One region of the Lactiplantibacillus paraxiangfangensis genome, then DNA from elsewhere that is predicted to be linked to it. Evidence: a T-box and tRNA genes for the amino acid it is inferred to sense, from the RefSeq annotation. Region 1 holds a T-box; the other holds one or more tRNA genes.
The links. The T-box of region 1 lies ahead of leuS (leucine--tRNA ligase). A T-box ahead of a tRNA ligase gene usually reads a tRNA of that ligase, here a tRNA-Leu.
Positions count from the first base shown of each region.

Region 2: it encodes a tRNA-Leu, which carries the amino acid that the T-box ahead of leuS (leucine--tRNA ligase) is inferred to sense. The anticodon was not compared.

Region 1 is NZ_BTPW01000009.1:60,293-65,673, reverse strand. It holds gene AAA939_RS06380 (bacteriocin immunity protein) at 48-386, shown strand; gene leuS (leucine--tRNA ligase) at 758-3,181, opposite strand; T-box leader at 3,297-3,506, opposite strand; gene AAA939_RS06370 (phosphatase PAP2 family protein) at 3,651-4,307, shown strand; gene mnmM (tRNA 5-(aminomethyl)-2-thiouridylate-methyltransferase MnmM) at 4,316-4,903, shown strand; gene AAA939_RS06360 (MDR family MFS transporter) at 5,327-5,381, opposite strand, start outside.
Region 2 is NZ_BTPW01000011.1:17,093-22,473, forward strand. It holds gene AAA939_RS07210 (homoserine dehydrogenase) at 1-1,085, shown strand, start outside; gene thrB (homoserine kinase) at 1,094-1,969, shown strand; tRNA gene AAA939_RS07220 (tRNA-Leu) at 2,025-2,108, shown strand; gene AAA939_RS07225 (C39 family peptidase) at 2,307-3,155, shown strand; gene AAA939_RS07230 (mannose/fructose/sorbose PTS transporter subunit IIA) at 3,447-4,418, shown strand; gene AAA939_RS07235 (PTS mannose/fructose/sorbose transporter subunit IIC) at 4,449-5,258, shown strand; gene AAA939_RS07240 (PTS system mannose/fructose/sorbose family transporter subunit IID) at 5,277-5,381, shown strand, end outside.

The DNA.
Region 1 (5,381 bases):
ATGGGTATAGACTAAATTTAGATCACCAATTATGGGGGGAAAACACGATGGACGACGAACAATTGAACGCTTTTATCTCACAACTAAGCAAACTGTATGAAGACGCAGATGTTAAAAAGAATCCAGCACTCCAGAAGGTCTTGTTGGACACTGCTAGTCGCTTAAACCGCGACGAAGATTTTGGCAAGGTCGTTTCTGACTTGTCACACGCCATTTCACAACGTTACGTTGCACACCACGACGTGCCAGTTGTACTGATTAAATTTTATAATCAAATTCAAAAGGATGTTCAAGCCGGTAAATACGATGATACTAATATTCGTAACTACTTCATCGGCACAGGTTTAATTTCACTCTCAATTTCATTCGGAGGGTTTTCACTTTAATCTTTAACAGTTAGGCCCGCACGTCGTTATAATGACGTGCGGGCCTTGTTAGTCGCTCCGTTAGGCAAATCAGATTTACTATTGTTATTACTGTCGAGTAATCGGAGATCGTCACTGATGACATCGGTCGTGAAGGTGGTGTTGGGGTGGCGCTTTTTTGCCGACCTTTACACCACGGACGGTCCGGGATACTTGCGCATTTTGCAAGTGTTCCGGGCGAGGTTCAAGACGTTTCTCAGGCTTGAACCGGTCCCACGACCGCATGTCATCAGTGACGACCGGAATAGCTTTTTATGCCAACAAGAAATCCCCACCAAATCATCAGCTGAACTGGTGATTTAGTGGGGATTCCTTAGTTTTAATTGCGCGTATTAGTTGGCAACAATGTTAACCAATTTACCAGGAATGGCAATGACTTTGCGAACCGTTTTACCGTCCGTAAACTCTTTGACCTTTTCGTCAGCTAAAGCTAACGCTTCAAGGTCGTCTTTACTCATATCCTTAGCAACCGTTGCGTGTGAACGAACCTTACCGTTAACTTGAAGCACGATTTGAACCGTATCTTCAACTAACTTGGATTCGTCGTACGTTGGCCAAGTTGCATAAGTAATGGTGTTGTCATGACCTAACAATGACCAAAGTTCTTCGGCAACGTGTGGTGCGATTGGGGATAGCATCTTAACAAAGCCTTCGATGTAAACGACTGGCAAGTCATCAACTTTATAAGCTTCGTTAACGAAGACCATCATTTGTGAAATGGCGATGTTAAAGCGCATGTTTTCGTAGTCTTCCGTCACCTTTTTAACGGTTTCGTTATAGACTTTCGTCAACTTGCCATCGTTAATCGTCGTAACCCGGTCGCGGACCCGGTTATTTTCATCAATGATGAGTCGCCAAACCCGTTCGATCCACTTGTTAGCCCCGTGCAAGCCTTCAGTGCTCCACGGAATGGATGCTTCCAATGGTCCCATGAACATTTCGTATAACCGTAACGTATCGGCACCATATTGTTCCACGATTTCATCGGGGTTCACAACGTTACCGCGTGACTTGGACATCTTTTCGTGGTTCTTACCCAAGATCATCCCTTGGTTAACCAACTTCTGGAAAGGTTCCTTTGTTGGAACGACGCCGAGGTCGTACAGGAACTTGTGCCAGAAACGAGCATAGAGCAAATGTAAGACGGCGTGTTCAGCACCACCAACGTACAAGTCAACTGGTGACCAGTACTTCAGCTTGTCATAGTCTGCCAAGGCGTCAGGGTTGTGCGGATCAACGTAACGCAGGAAGTACCACGAACTCCCAGCCCATTGTGGCATGGTGTTCGTTTCACGTTTCCCTTTACGGCCATTTTTATCGACAACGTTAACCCAATCGTCAATGTTGGCTAATGGGCTTTCACCAGTCCCAGATGGTTCTAAGTTCTTGGTTGCTGGTAAACGTAATGGTAATTCGTCTTCTGGTACTAAGGTCATTTCGCCGTCTTCCCAATGAATAATTGGAATTGGTTCACCCCAGTAACGTTGACGTGAGAAGATCCAGTCCCGTAAGCGGTAGTTGACCTTCTTTTCACCACATTTGTGGGCTTCTAACCAGTCGATCATCTTATCGATTGCGGCCTGCTTGTCGAGACCGTCCACGAAACCGGAGTTGATATGTTCGCCATCACCCGTGTAAGGTTGTTGGTCATAATCATTGTCCCCAGCGATGACGGGATGGATTGGCAAATCAAATTTTTGTGCAAATTCAAAGTCACGTTCGTCGTGGGCTGGAACGGCCATAATGGCCCCCGTCCCGTATGAAGCTAAGACGTAATCCGCAATCCAGATTGGCAGCTTTTCACCGTTAACCGGGTTGATCCCGTAACTTCCAGTGAAGACCCCGGTCTTATCCTTGTTCAAATCAGTCCGTTCAAGGTCTGACTTGCTAGCAATCTTTGCTTTATAAGCTTTGATTGCGTCGGCTTGTTCAGGCGTCGTTAAGGATTCAACCAAGTCGTGTTCAGGTGCTAAGACTAAGTAGCTAGCGCCAAATAACGTATCTGGGCGGGTTGAGAAAACTTCAATCTTAGTATCGTCATGGTCGGCAACTTGGAACTGAATTGAGCCCCCAACTGAGCGGCCAATCCAATTACGTTGTTGTTCCTTGATGTTTTCTGGCCAATCAATGTCGTCCAAATCATCGATTAAACGGTCAGCGTAAGCCGTAATTTTAAGGCTCCACTGTTTCATTGGGACCCGGTAAACGTCGTAGCCGCCCCGTTCCGTCTTACCATCGATAACTTCTTCGTTGGAGACCACGGTACCGCCCATCATGTCAGGCGCCCAGTTAACGAGCGTTTCTGATTCGTAAGCTAAGTCCTTTTTGTATAATTGTTCGAAGATCCACTGGGTCCACTTGTAGTAGCTTGGGTCCGTCGTGTTCACTTCACGGTCCCAATCATATGAAAAACCTAACGAGCGAATTTGACGCTTGAAGTTTTTAATATTTTTAGCCGTAAAGTCTTTCGGGTTATGCCCCGTCTTCATGGCATATTGTTCAGCTGGCAAGCCAAACGCATCCCAGCCCATTGGATGCAAAACGTTGTACCCTTCCATCCGCTTGAAACGCGACATAATGTCGGTAGCGGTGTAACCCTCGGGATGTCCCACGTGCAAGCCTTGGCCTGATGGGTATGGGAACATGTCTAACGCGTAATATTTTTTCTTATCCGTGTTATCCATTGCCTTAAAAGTCTTGTTTTCTTTCCAATAATGCTGCCATTTACGTTCAATGACCTTATGGTTGTATGCCATAATAGTGCCCCTTTCTTGCTGCTGTATGTAAGCTAGCATTGCGACTGTGACTGAAATGGTCCGGTTGAATGTGCGGCAGTACTGCATAAAAAAACGCCCTATCAGCCACTTAAGCTTATAGGACGAAAATGATTCCGCGGTACCACCTATGATTCCACGTTGCCGTGGCCTCTTGATTTTCTTAACGCGAAACCACGTCCGTACCTACTATTGCTTTCAGTCGGAAGACTCGAAGGTGAGTTCAGCCAGTGTGAATCCCCGTTTGCAACGACCACGGAGTTTCTGCAAAACACACCAACTTACTAATCCTTCTCGGAGTCGTAAAGTTATTGTTCTCATGGTAGCAAACCCGCCCCCTTTTTTCAAGCGTCTAACCATCAAAAACCAGAACTTTCATAGGTTCCAAGATTAAAAAGATTATAAAGAATGCTATAATAGGCGAAGAAATTTTTTTATCGGAGGTAACTGAATGACGAAATATTGGCACCGCCGCGATACTGCGATGCTGGGCCTATTCGCCCTCTGGCTCTACTGGGTCTTTGCGGTCTGGTCACAAGCCACTTGGATCCACCACTTTGACCGCGGCGTCGCCCTTAGCCTGCACCACACACCCGCTTGGTTTCAGTCCGCTATGCTGACTTACACCCTGTTCGGCAATCCCCATAGTATGACCATTATTATCGTGATTGTGACCCTTTTGTTAGTTATTTTTAGACAAAGCAAGGGCGCCGTCTTCTTTGTTATCAACGCGGGACTGCTCGCAGCTTACGGTAATTATTTTATTAAACAAATTATCCAACGCCCACGGCCAACCGCGTGGCGTTTAACTAACATCGGTGGGTTCAGCTTTCCAAGCGGTCACGCAACGACCACCACGGTTTTAATCGGTAGCCTACTCGTCTTAGCCTATGATCTAATCCAAAATCCAACGTTAAAACGCTGGTTATTGGGATTAGGGCTCTTACTAATCGGATTGATGCTCGTCAGCCGTGTCATCGTGGGCGTCCACTATCCTAGTGACGTATTAGGTGGCGCCGTACTCGGGAGCCTGCTCCTGTACGTTAGCACCCGCCTAACCACCGGACACCGGACCGGTAACTTTCACTTTAAGCGGCACTCGTCGTAACTTAGTTCATTTTTTGGGAGGGATTCACTATCCAACTCAGTTCTGCTCTAAACTATAGTCATACACTAATCAACCAAACCGTTAATCCGGGCGACATCGCTGTCGATGCCACCGTTGGCAACGGCCATGACACCACTTACTTAGCTAAACTCGTTGGTCCCAGTGGCCACGTTTACGGGTTCGATATTCAAGCCGCAGCCATCAAAGCTACTACCAGCGCACTCGCTACGGAAAAGCTGACGCATCAAGTCACCTTGACTCACACGGGTCACGAAAACTTGGCCAAAGTGCTCCCCGCAGAAGCCAAGGTCAAATGTGCCATTTTTAACCTCGGCTACTTGCCTGGAGGTGACAAATCGGTGGTCACCCGAGCCTCGACCACGTTGACCGCAGTTAAGGCACTAGAAGGGCGTCTGGCGACCAATGGTTTAATCATTTTGCTCGTTTACACCGGTCACCCCGGCGGTCAAAACGAAGCCAACCAGTTGATGCAACACGTGACTGAACTCGATCAACACCAATTCCAAGTCTTACAGTACGGCTTTCTCAATCAGATCCACACCCCACCGTACCTGATTGCCATTCAAAAAAGATAGTCCCAACTAAAATAAGCGCTCCACCCTAAATTTAGAGTGGAGCGCTTATTTTGTACTAAAGATTGAAAAGTCAAAAATTGTAATAACCTGATAATTATACTTAAATTAGCCGCTTCGTCAGGCAGGACCGGTGTGCTAGGGGGAACGGTTCCAGCCAAAGTGCGGTCTGGAACCTCGCTTCAAAGCCGACAGACCACGTCTTTGAAGCGCCCCGCAAGATTAGCGCGAAATTCACCCGCTAATCTTGCCGACACAGCACACCAATCCTGCCTGATTTCGCTAAAATAATCTTATTATCGTTATTTTAGTCGGATAATCGGAGTAGCCCGATTTGTATTCAGCTAGGTCATAATACAGCAGTAATTAATCGTCCTATTTACCTATTAGCCTCAGCATTTTTAATTTAAGTCACTAACTAACAAGCTAAAATTCATGCTTACTTTTGTTCAATTTCTCAGCGTGCTGTGCCGCCGTCAAT
Region 2 (5,381 bases), on a different contig from region 1:
TATCTGACCCGTCCATTCAGATTATGGTTGAAGTGATGGGCTCGATTCACCCGGCGAAGGAATACATTACCCGGGCGCTTCAAGCTGGTAAACACGTGGTTACGGCCAATAAGGATTTAATTGCCCAGTATGGTCGGGAACTCGTCCAGATTGCGCGTGAAAACCACCGCGACCTCTTTTACGAAGCCAGCGTTGCCGGCGGGATTCCTATTTTACGGACCATCGACAACAGTTTTGCAGCGGATAAGATCCAACGGGTGATGGGGATCGTCAACGGGACAACCAACTACATCATGACGCAAATGCTGACCAAAAATTGGTCCTATGAGCAGGCGTTGAGCTCGGCACAGGACTTAGGATTTGCTGAAACGGATCCGACGAACGACGTTGAAGGACTGGATGCGGCCTATAAGATGATTATTTTGACGCAATTTGCTTTTGGGATGAGTTTATCCATGGATCACGTCCACGTTCAAGGGATTACCAACATTAGTCCCGAAGACATTCGGGAAGCGAACCAATTAGGATACACCATTAAATTGTTGGGAATTGCGGAAGAAATCGATGACCGGATTGCCGTTTCGGTCGGTCCCGTCCTCGTTTCTGACCACCATCCCTTAGCAACGGTTCAAAATGAAAATAACGCCGTCATGGTCACGGGGACGGCCGTGGGGGATACGATGTTCTACGGTCCAGGTGCCGGTGAACTGCCAACGGCGAACAGTGTTTTAAGTGACATTACGACCGTTGCCAAGAATATCGCGTTGAACACGACTGGGAATACGTTTAATTCGTATCGGCAAGAAACCGTGTTGGCCGCGCCCGAAGACGTCGTGTACCCACACTTTATCGCGTTAAAGATGCGTGATGTTCCCGGGATGATGATGAAGTTGACTGCGATTATGACTAAGGCGGAAGTTTCGTTTAGCCGGATCATTCAAAACCAGTTAAGCGATGGTAACGCACGGGTCGTCATTATTACCCATGCCATGAATGATCAACAGTTGGCCGAGATTACGTCGGCGATTGGTGAACAGGACAATATGCGTCTGTTGGCCAGCTATAAAGTTTTGAAGAATGAGTAGGTGAGCACATGTTAACAATTTCAGTCCCTGCAACTTCAGCAAACTTAGGACCAGGTTTTGATTCGATTGGGCTTGCGTTAGACATGCAATTAACTTTGCAAGTCTTGCAACCCAGTGATCATTGGCAGATTGATCATCCGTTTGGTGATGAAGTGCCAACGGACGAACGGAATTTAATTATTAAAACGGCGCTGACTTTGGCGCCCGATTTAAAGCCCCAACATTTACAAGTGGATTCAAAAATCCCGCTAGCCCGGGGATTAGGAAGCAGTTCGACGGCCATCGTCGCGGGCTTAGCTTTAGCTAACGAGTTGAGCGGTCAGCAGCGGTCACTAGATGAATTATTGGTCGTAGCGACCCAGCTAGAGGGGCATCCAGATAACGTGGCGCCCGCAATTTTTGGTGGCTTAGTCGTTTCAACGGCGGTCGAACAACAGGTGCATGCGGTCAAACTGCCATTACCGAACCTTTTTGCTAGCGTCTACGTACCTAACGAAGAGTTGCTGACGTCAGCGAGTCGTGAGGCTTTGCCAGCAAACTTACCGTTCAAACAGGCCATTGCGGGTAGTAGCGTGGCAAACACCTTAGTTGCGGCCTTAGCGACCCAGAATTGGGAAGTGGCGTTGCCGTTACTTGAAGCGGATCAATTCCACGAACAGTACCGGGCTAAGTTGGTGCCGGCGTTAGCAACGATTCGCAAGACGGCGCATCAGCTAGGTATCATGGGCACGTATTTGAGTGGTGCTGGCCCAACGATTGTCACGCTGGGTGATTACGGACAGTTAAACGAGCTACAACAGGAATTACAACCTAATCCGGCGTTGACGGGGCAATATCACCTGTTACCGGTAGATGCAGCCGGTTTAAAAGTTCAAAAATCTTGAATTAGACTTGTCAGACTCACAAAATTTTGGTATGATGTTTTTTGTGAGTTATGATGCGGCCATGGCGGAATTGGCAGACGCGCAAGATTAAGGATCTTGTCGGGGCAACTCGGTGGAAGTTCGAATCTTCTTGGCCGCACTAACGAATAACAAAAGTAGCCGGTATTGAGACGTGCAAACGTTGATGTATCGGCTACTTTTTTGCGTTTATCATTATGGCGTCATATATGGCCCTGATCCGTTGATTAAAATTAGCGGATTTTTTGCTTTTATCCCACTATTTCCAGCCTTATAATAAAACTGCTTAAATACCTTGAAAAGAAAGTGGGTTGAAATATTGAACAGATGCGGCGGAATCTTGGCCGGCCTCATTGGTTTAGGTCTTGGTTGGCAGGCCAGTCAACCAGTTCAAGCGGCGACGACTTATCCAATCACGGGGATTCAGGTCGTTTCAAAGCAAACGTACCGCGCCAATAATTTAAACGGTCTAGCCTATCATTTAACGGTGCAACGGGGACACCGGGCCCAATTACGAGTAAACCTTCATTTAAAACGGCACCCCCAAACAGTTTGGACCCGTTCAAAACAGGCTGACATTGTCCGCAACGGTAAAAAGCAACGTTACTACTATATTAGTAACGGCGCTAAACAAAGTGGCTGGGTCTTAGCCAGTGATTTAAAACCCGTGGCCCCGGCAACAATCCGATTAGCAGTTCCCCTAATCAGTCAATTACCAGAGTTGCCAACGGGGTGTGAGATGACGGCGACGACCATGATGCTACAATATGCGGGCGTTAAAATCGACAAAATGAGATTTGCGGCTGCTATTCCGCGCAGCTCGAACCCGAACAGTGGGTTTGTTGGTGAGCCAACCAGCAGTATGGGGGTGGGGCTCTACGTTTATCCTCAAGGATTACTGGCAACCGTGCGACAATATCTTCCCACGGCAGTCAACCTAAGTGGAATGAGCTTACCCCAACTAAAAGCACAACTGGCTAAGCGCCATCCAGTGGTGGTGTGGGTGACTGGATTAGATGGCTTTGCGAGTCATACGGTAACGATGACTGGCTATCAAACACACCAATTATTTTATAATGATCCATGGACTGGAAGGCGAGAAACAATCAGTAATCAGGATTTTGAAACAATTTGGCAACAAAATGGCCGGCGGGCACTTAGTTATTAAGTGAATCAGCAAAAAAAGGTTAAGAAAGTACAGTGTTTCGTAAGTTAGTATTAAAAACACGCTATTTGATACACAAATTGAACAAACTAATACTGTATCACAGCTGTGTATCAGTCTAAAAGGCCGAAATAACGGTAATTTGTTTTTAGTGTATTTTGGCACGGAAGTTGCATATATATTAGTGAGGGCAAAAAAGATTGCGCTTTCAGTATTAAACAAAACCGTTACGGGCTATTTAGATATTATTTATTCGTTTTATTATGACTGTAACGAAAAATAGGAGGTACAAGGATGGTAAGCATTATCATTGCTAGTCATGGCGAATTCGCTAAAGGCATTTTTCAATCTGGTTCAATGATTTTCGGCGAACAAGAAAACGTTCAACCGGTTACGTTGATGCCTAGCGAAGGTCCTGATGACATCAAGGCTAAGTTGGAAAAAGCCATTGCTTCTTTCGACGATCAAGACCAAGTCTTATTCTTAGTTGACCTTTGGGGCGGAACTCCGTTTAACCAAGTCAACGGACTGTTCGAAGCACATAAGGACACATGGGCGATTGTTGCTGGTTTGAACTTGCCAATGTTAATCGAAGCCTACGCTTCACGGCTTTCGATGAACTCGGCTCACGAAATTGCAACCCACATCATTGAAACGGCTAAGGACGGGGTTAAAGTTCGTCCAGAAGCCTTAGCGCCTAAGGAAGAAAAGGCAGCCGCCGCTCCTAGCGCAAACAATACGGGTCGTCCTGGCTCACTCGAATACGGGTTGGCACGGATCGACTCACGGTTATTGCATGGGCAAGTTGCCACTGCCTGGAGCAAGACTATCAATCCAACGCGGATTATCGTTGTTTCAGATAACGTTGCTAAGGACGAATTACGTTCTAGCATGATCAAGCAGGCTGCACCTGCTGGGATCAAAGCACACGTTATCCCAATCAAACAAATGATTAAGATTGCTAAGGATGACAAGCATTTTGGTGGTCAAAAAGCCTTACTGTTATTTGAAACACCAGAAGATGCTTTGACTGCTATCGAGGGTGGGGTTCCAATTAAGACCTTGAACATCGGGTCAATGGCTCACTCAGTTGGTAAAGTTCAACCAAACAAGGTTTTGGCTTTCAGCCAAGAAGATATCGATACTTACAAGAAATTGGAAGCTGACGGCGTTGAATTTGACGTTCGTAAAGTCCCAACTGATGGTAAGGACAACATGGATAACATCTTGAAAAAAGCACAAAACATGTTGAACGAACAAAAATAGATTATCAGAAGAAAAATGGAGGATTAAATCATGACTTTGAATTTTATTCAAGTGATTCTAGTCGTACTGGTCTCATTTTTAGCTGGTATGGAAGGTATTTTGGATGAATTCCATTTCCATCAACCAGTTATTGCATGTACGTTAATCGGTTTAGTAACCGGCCAATTAGTACCATGCATGATCTTAGGTGGTTCACTACAAATGATCGCCTTAGGTTGGGCTAACATCGGTGCCGCTGTTGCACCCGATGCTGCTTTAGCCGCTGTTGCATCTGCAATTATTTTAGTTTTAGGTGGCCAAGGCCGTGCCGGAGTTGCTTCCGCCATTGCGATTGCCGTTCCTTTAGCCGTTGCCGGTTTACTATTAACTATCATTGCACGTACTTTAGCAACTGCCATTGTCCATGTTATGGACCGGGCTGCTGAAGAGGGTAGTTTTACCAAGATTGATATTTGGCAATGGATCGCTATCTGCATGCAAGGTTTACGGATTGCCATTCCAGCCGCTGCTATCTTAGCCGTTGGTGCTGGTCCCGTTAGAGCAATGTTAAATTCAATGCCTTCATGGTTGACTGATGGTTTGTCAATCGGTGGTGGTATGGTTGTTGCCGTTGGGTATGCGATGGTTATCAATATGATGGCTTCTCGTGAAATGTGGCCATTCTTCGCATTAGGTTTCGTCTTAGCTGCTGTCAGTGAACTTACTTTGATTGCTTTAGGTGCTATTGGTGTGTCATTAGCCTTAGTTTACCTACATCTTGAAAAGAGCGGTAATTCTGGCAACGGTGGTGGTGGCTCCAATACTGGTGATCCAGTTGGCGACATCATCGACAAGTATTAATGAAGGAGGAAACTAATAATGGCTGATCAAGTTAAATTAACAAAAACCGATCGTCGGCGTGTTTGGTGGCGTTCAACGTTCCTCCAAGGTTCATGGAACTATGAACGTATGCAAAACGGTGGC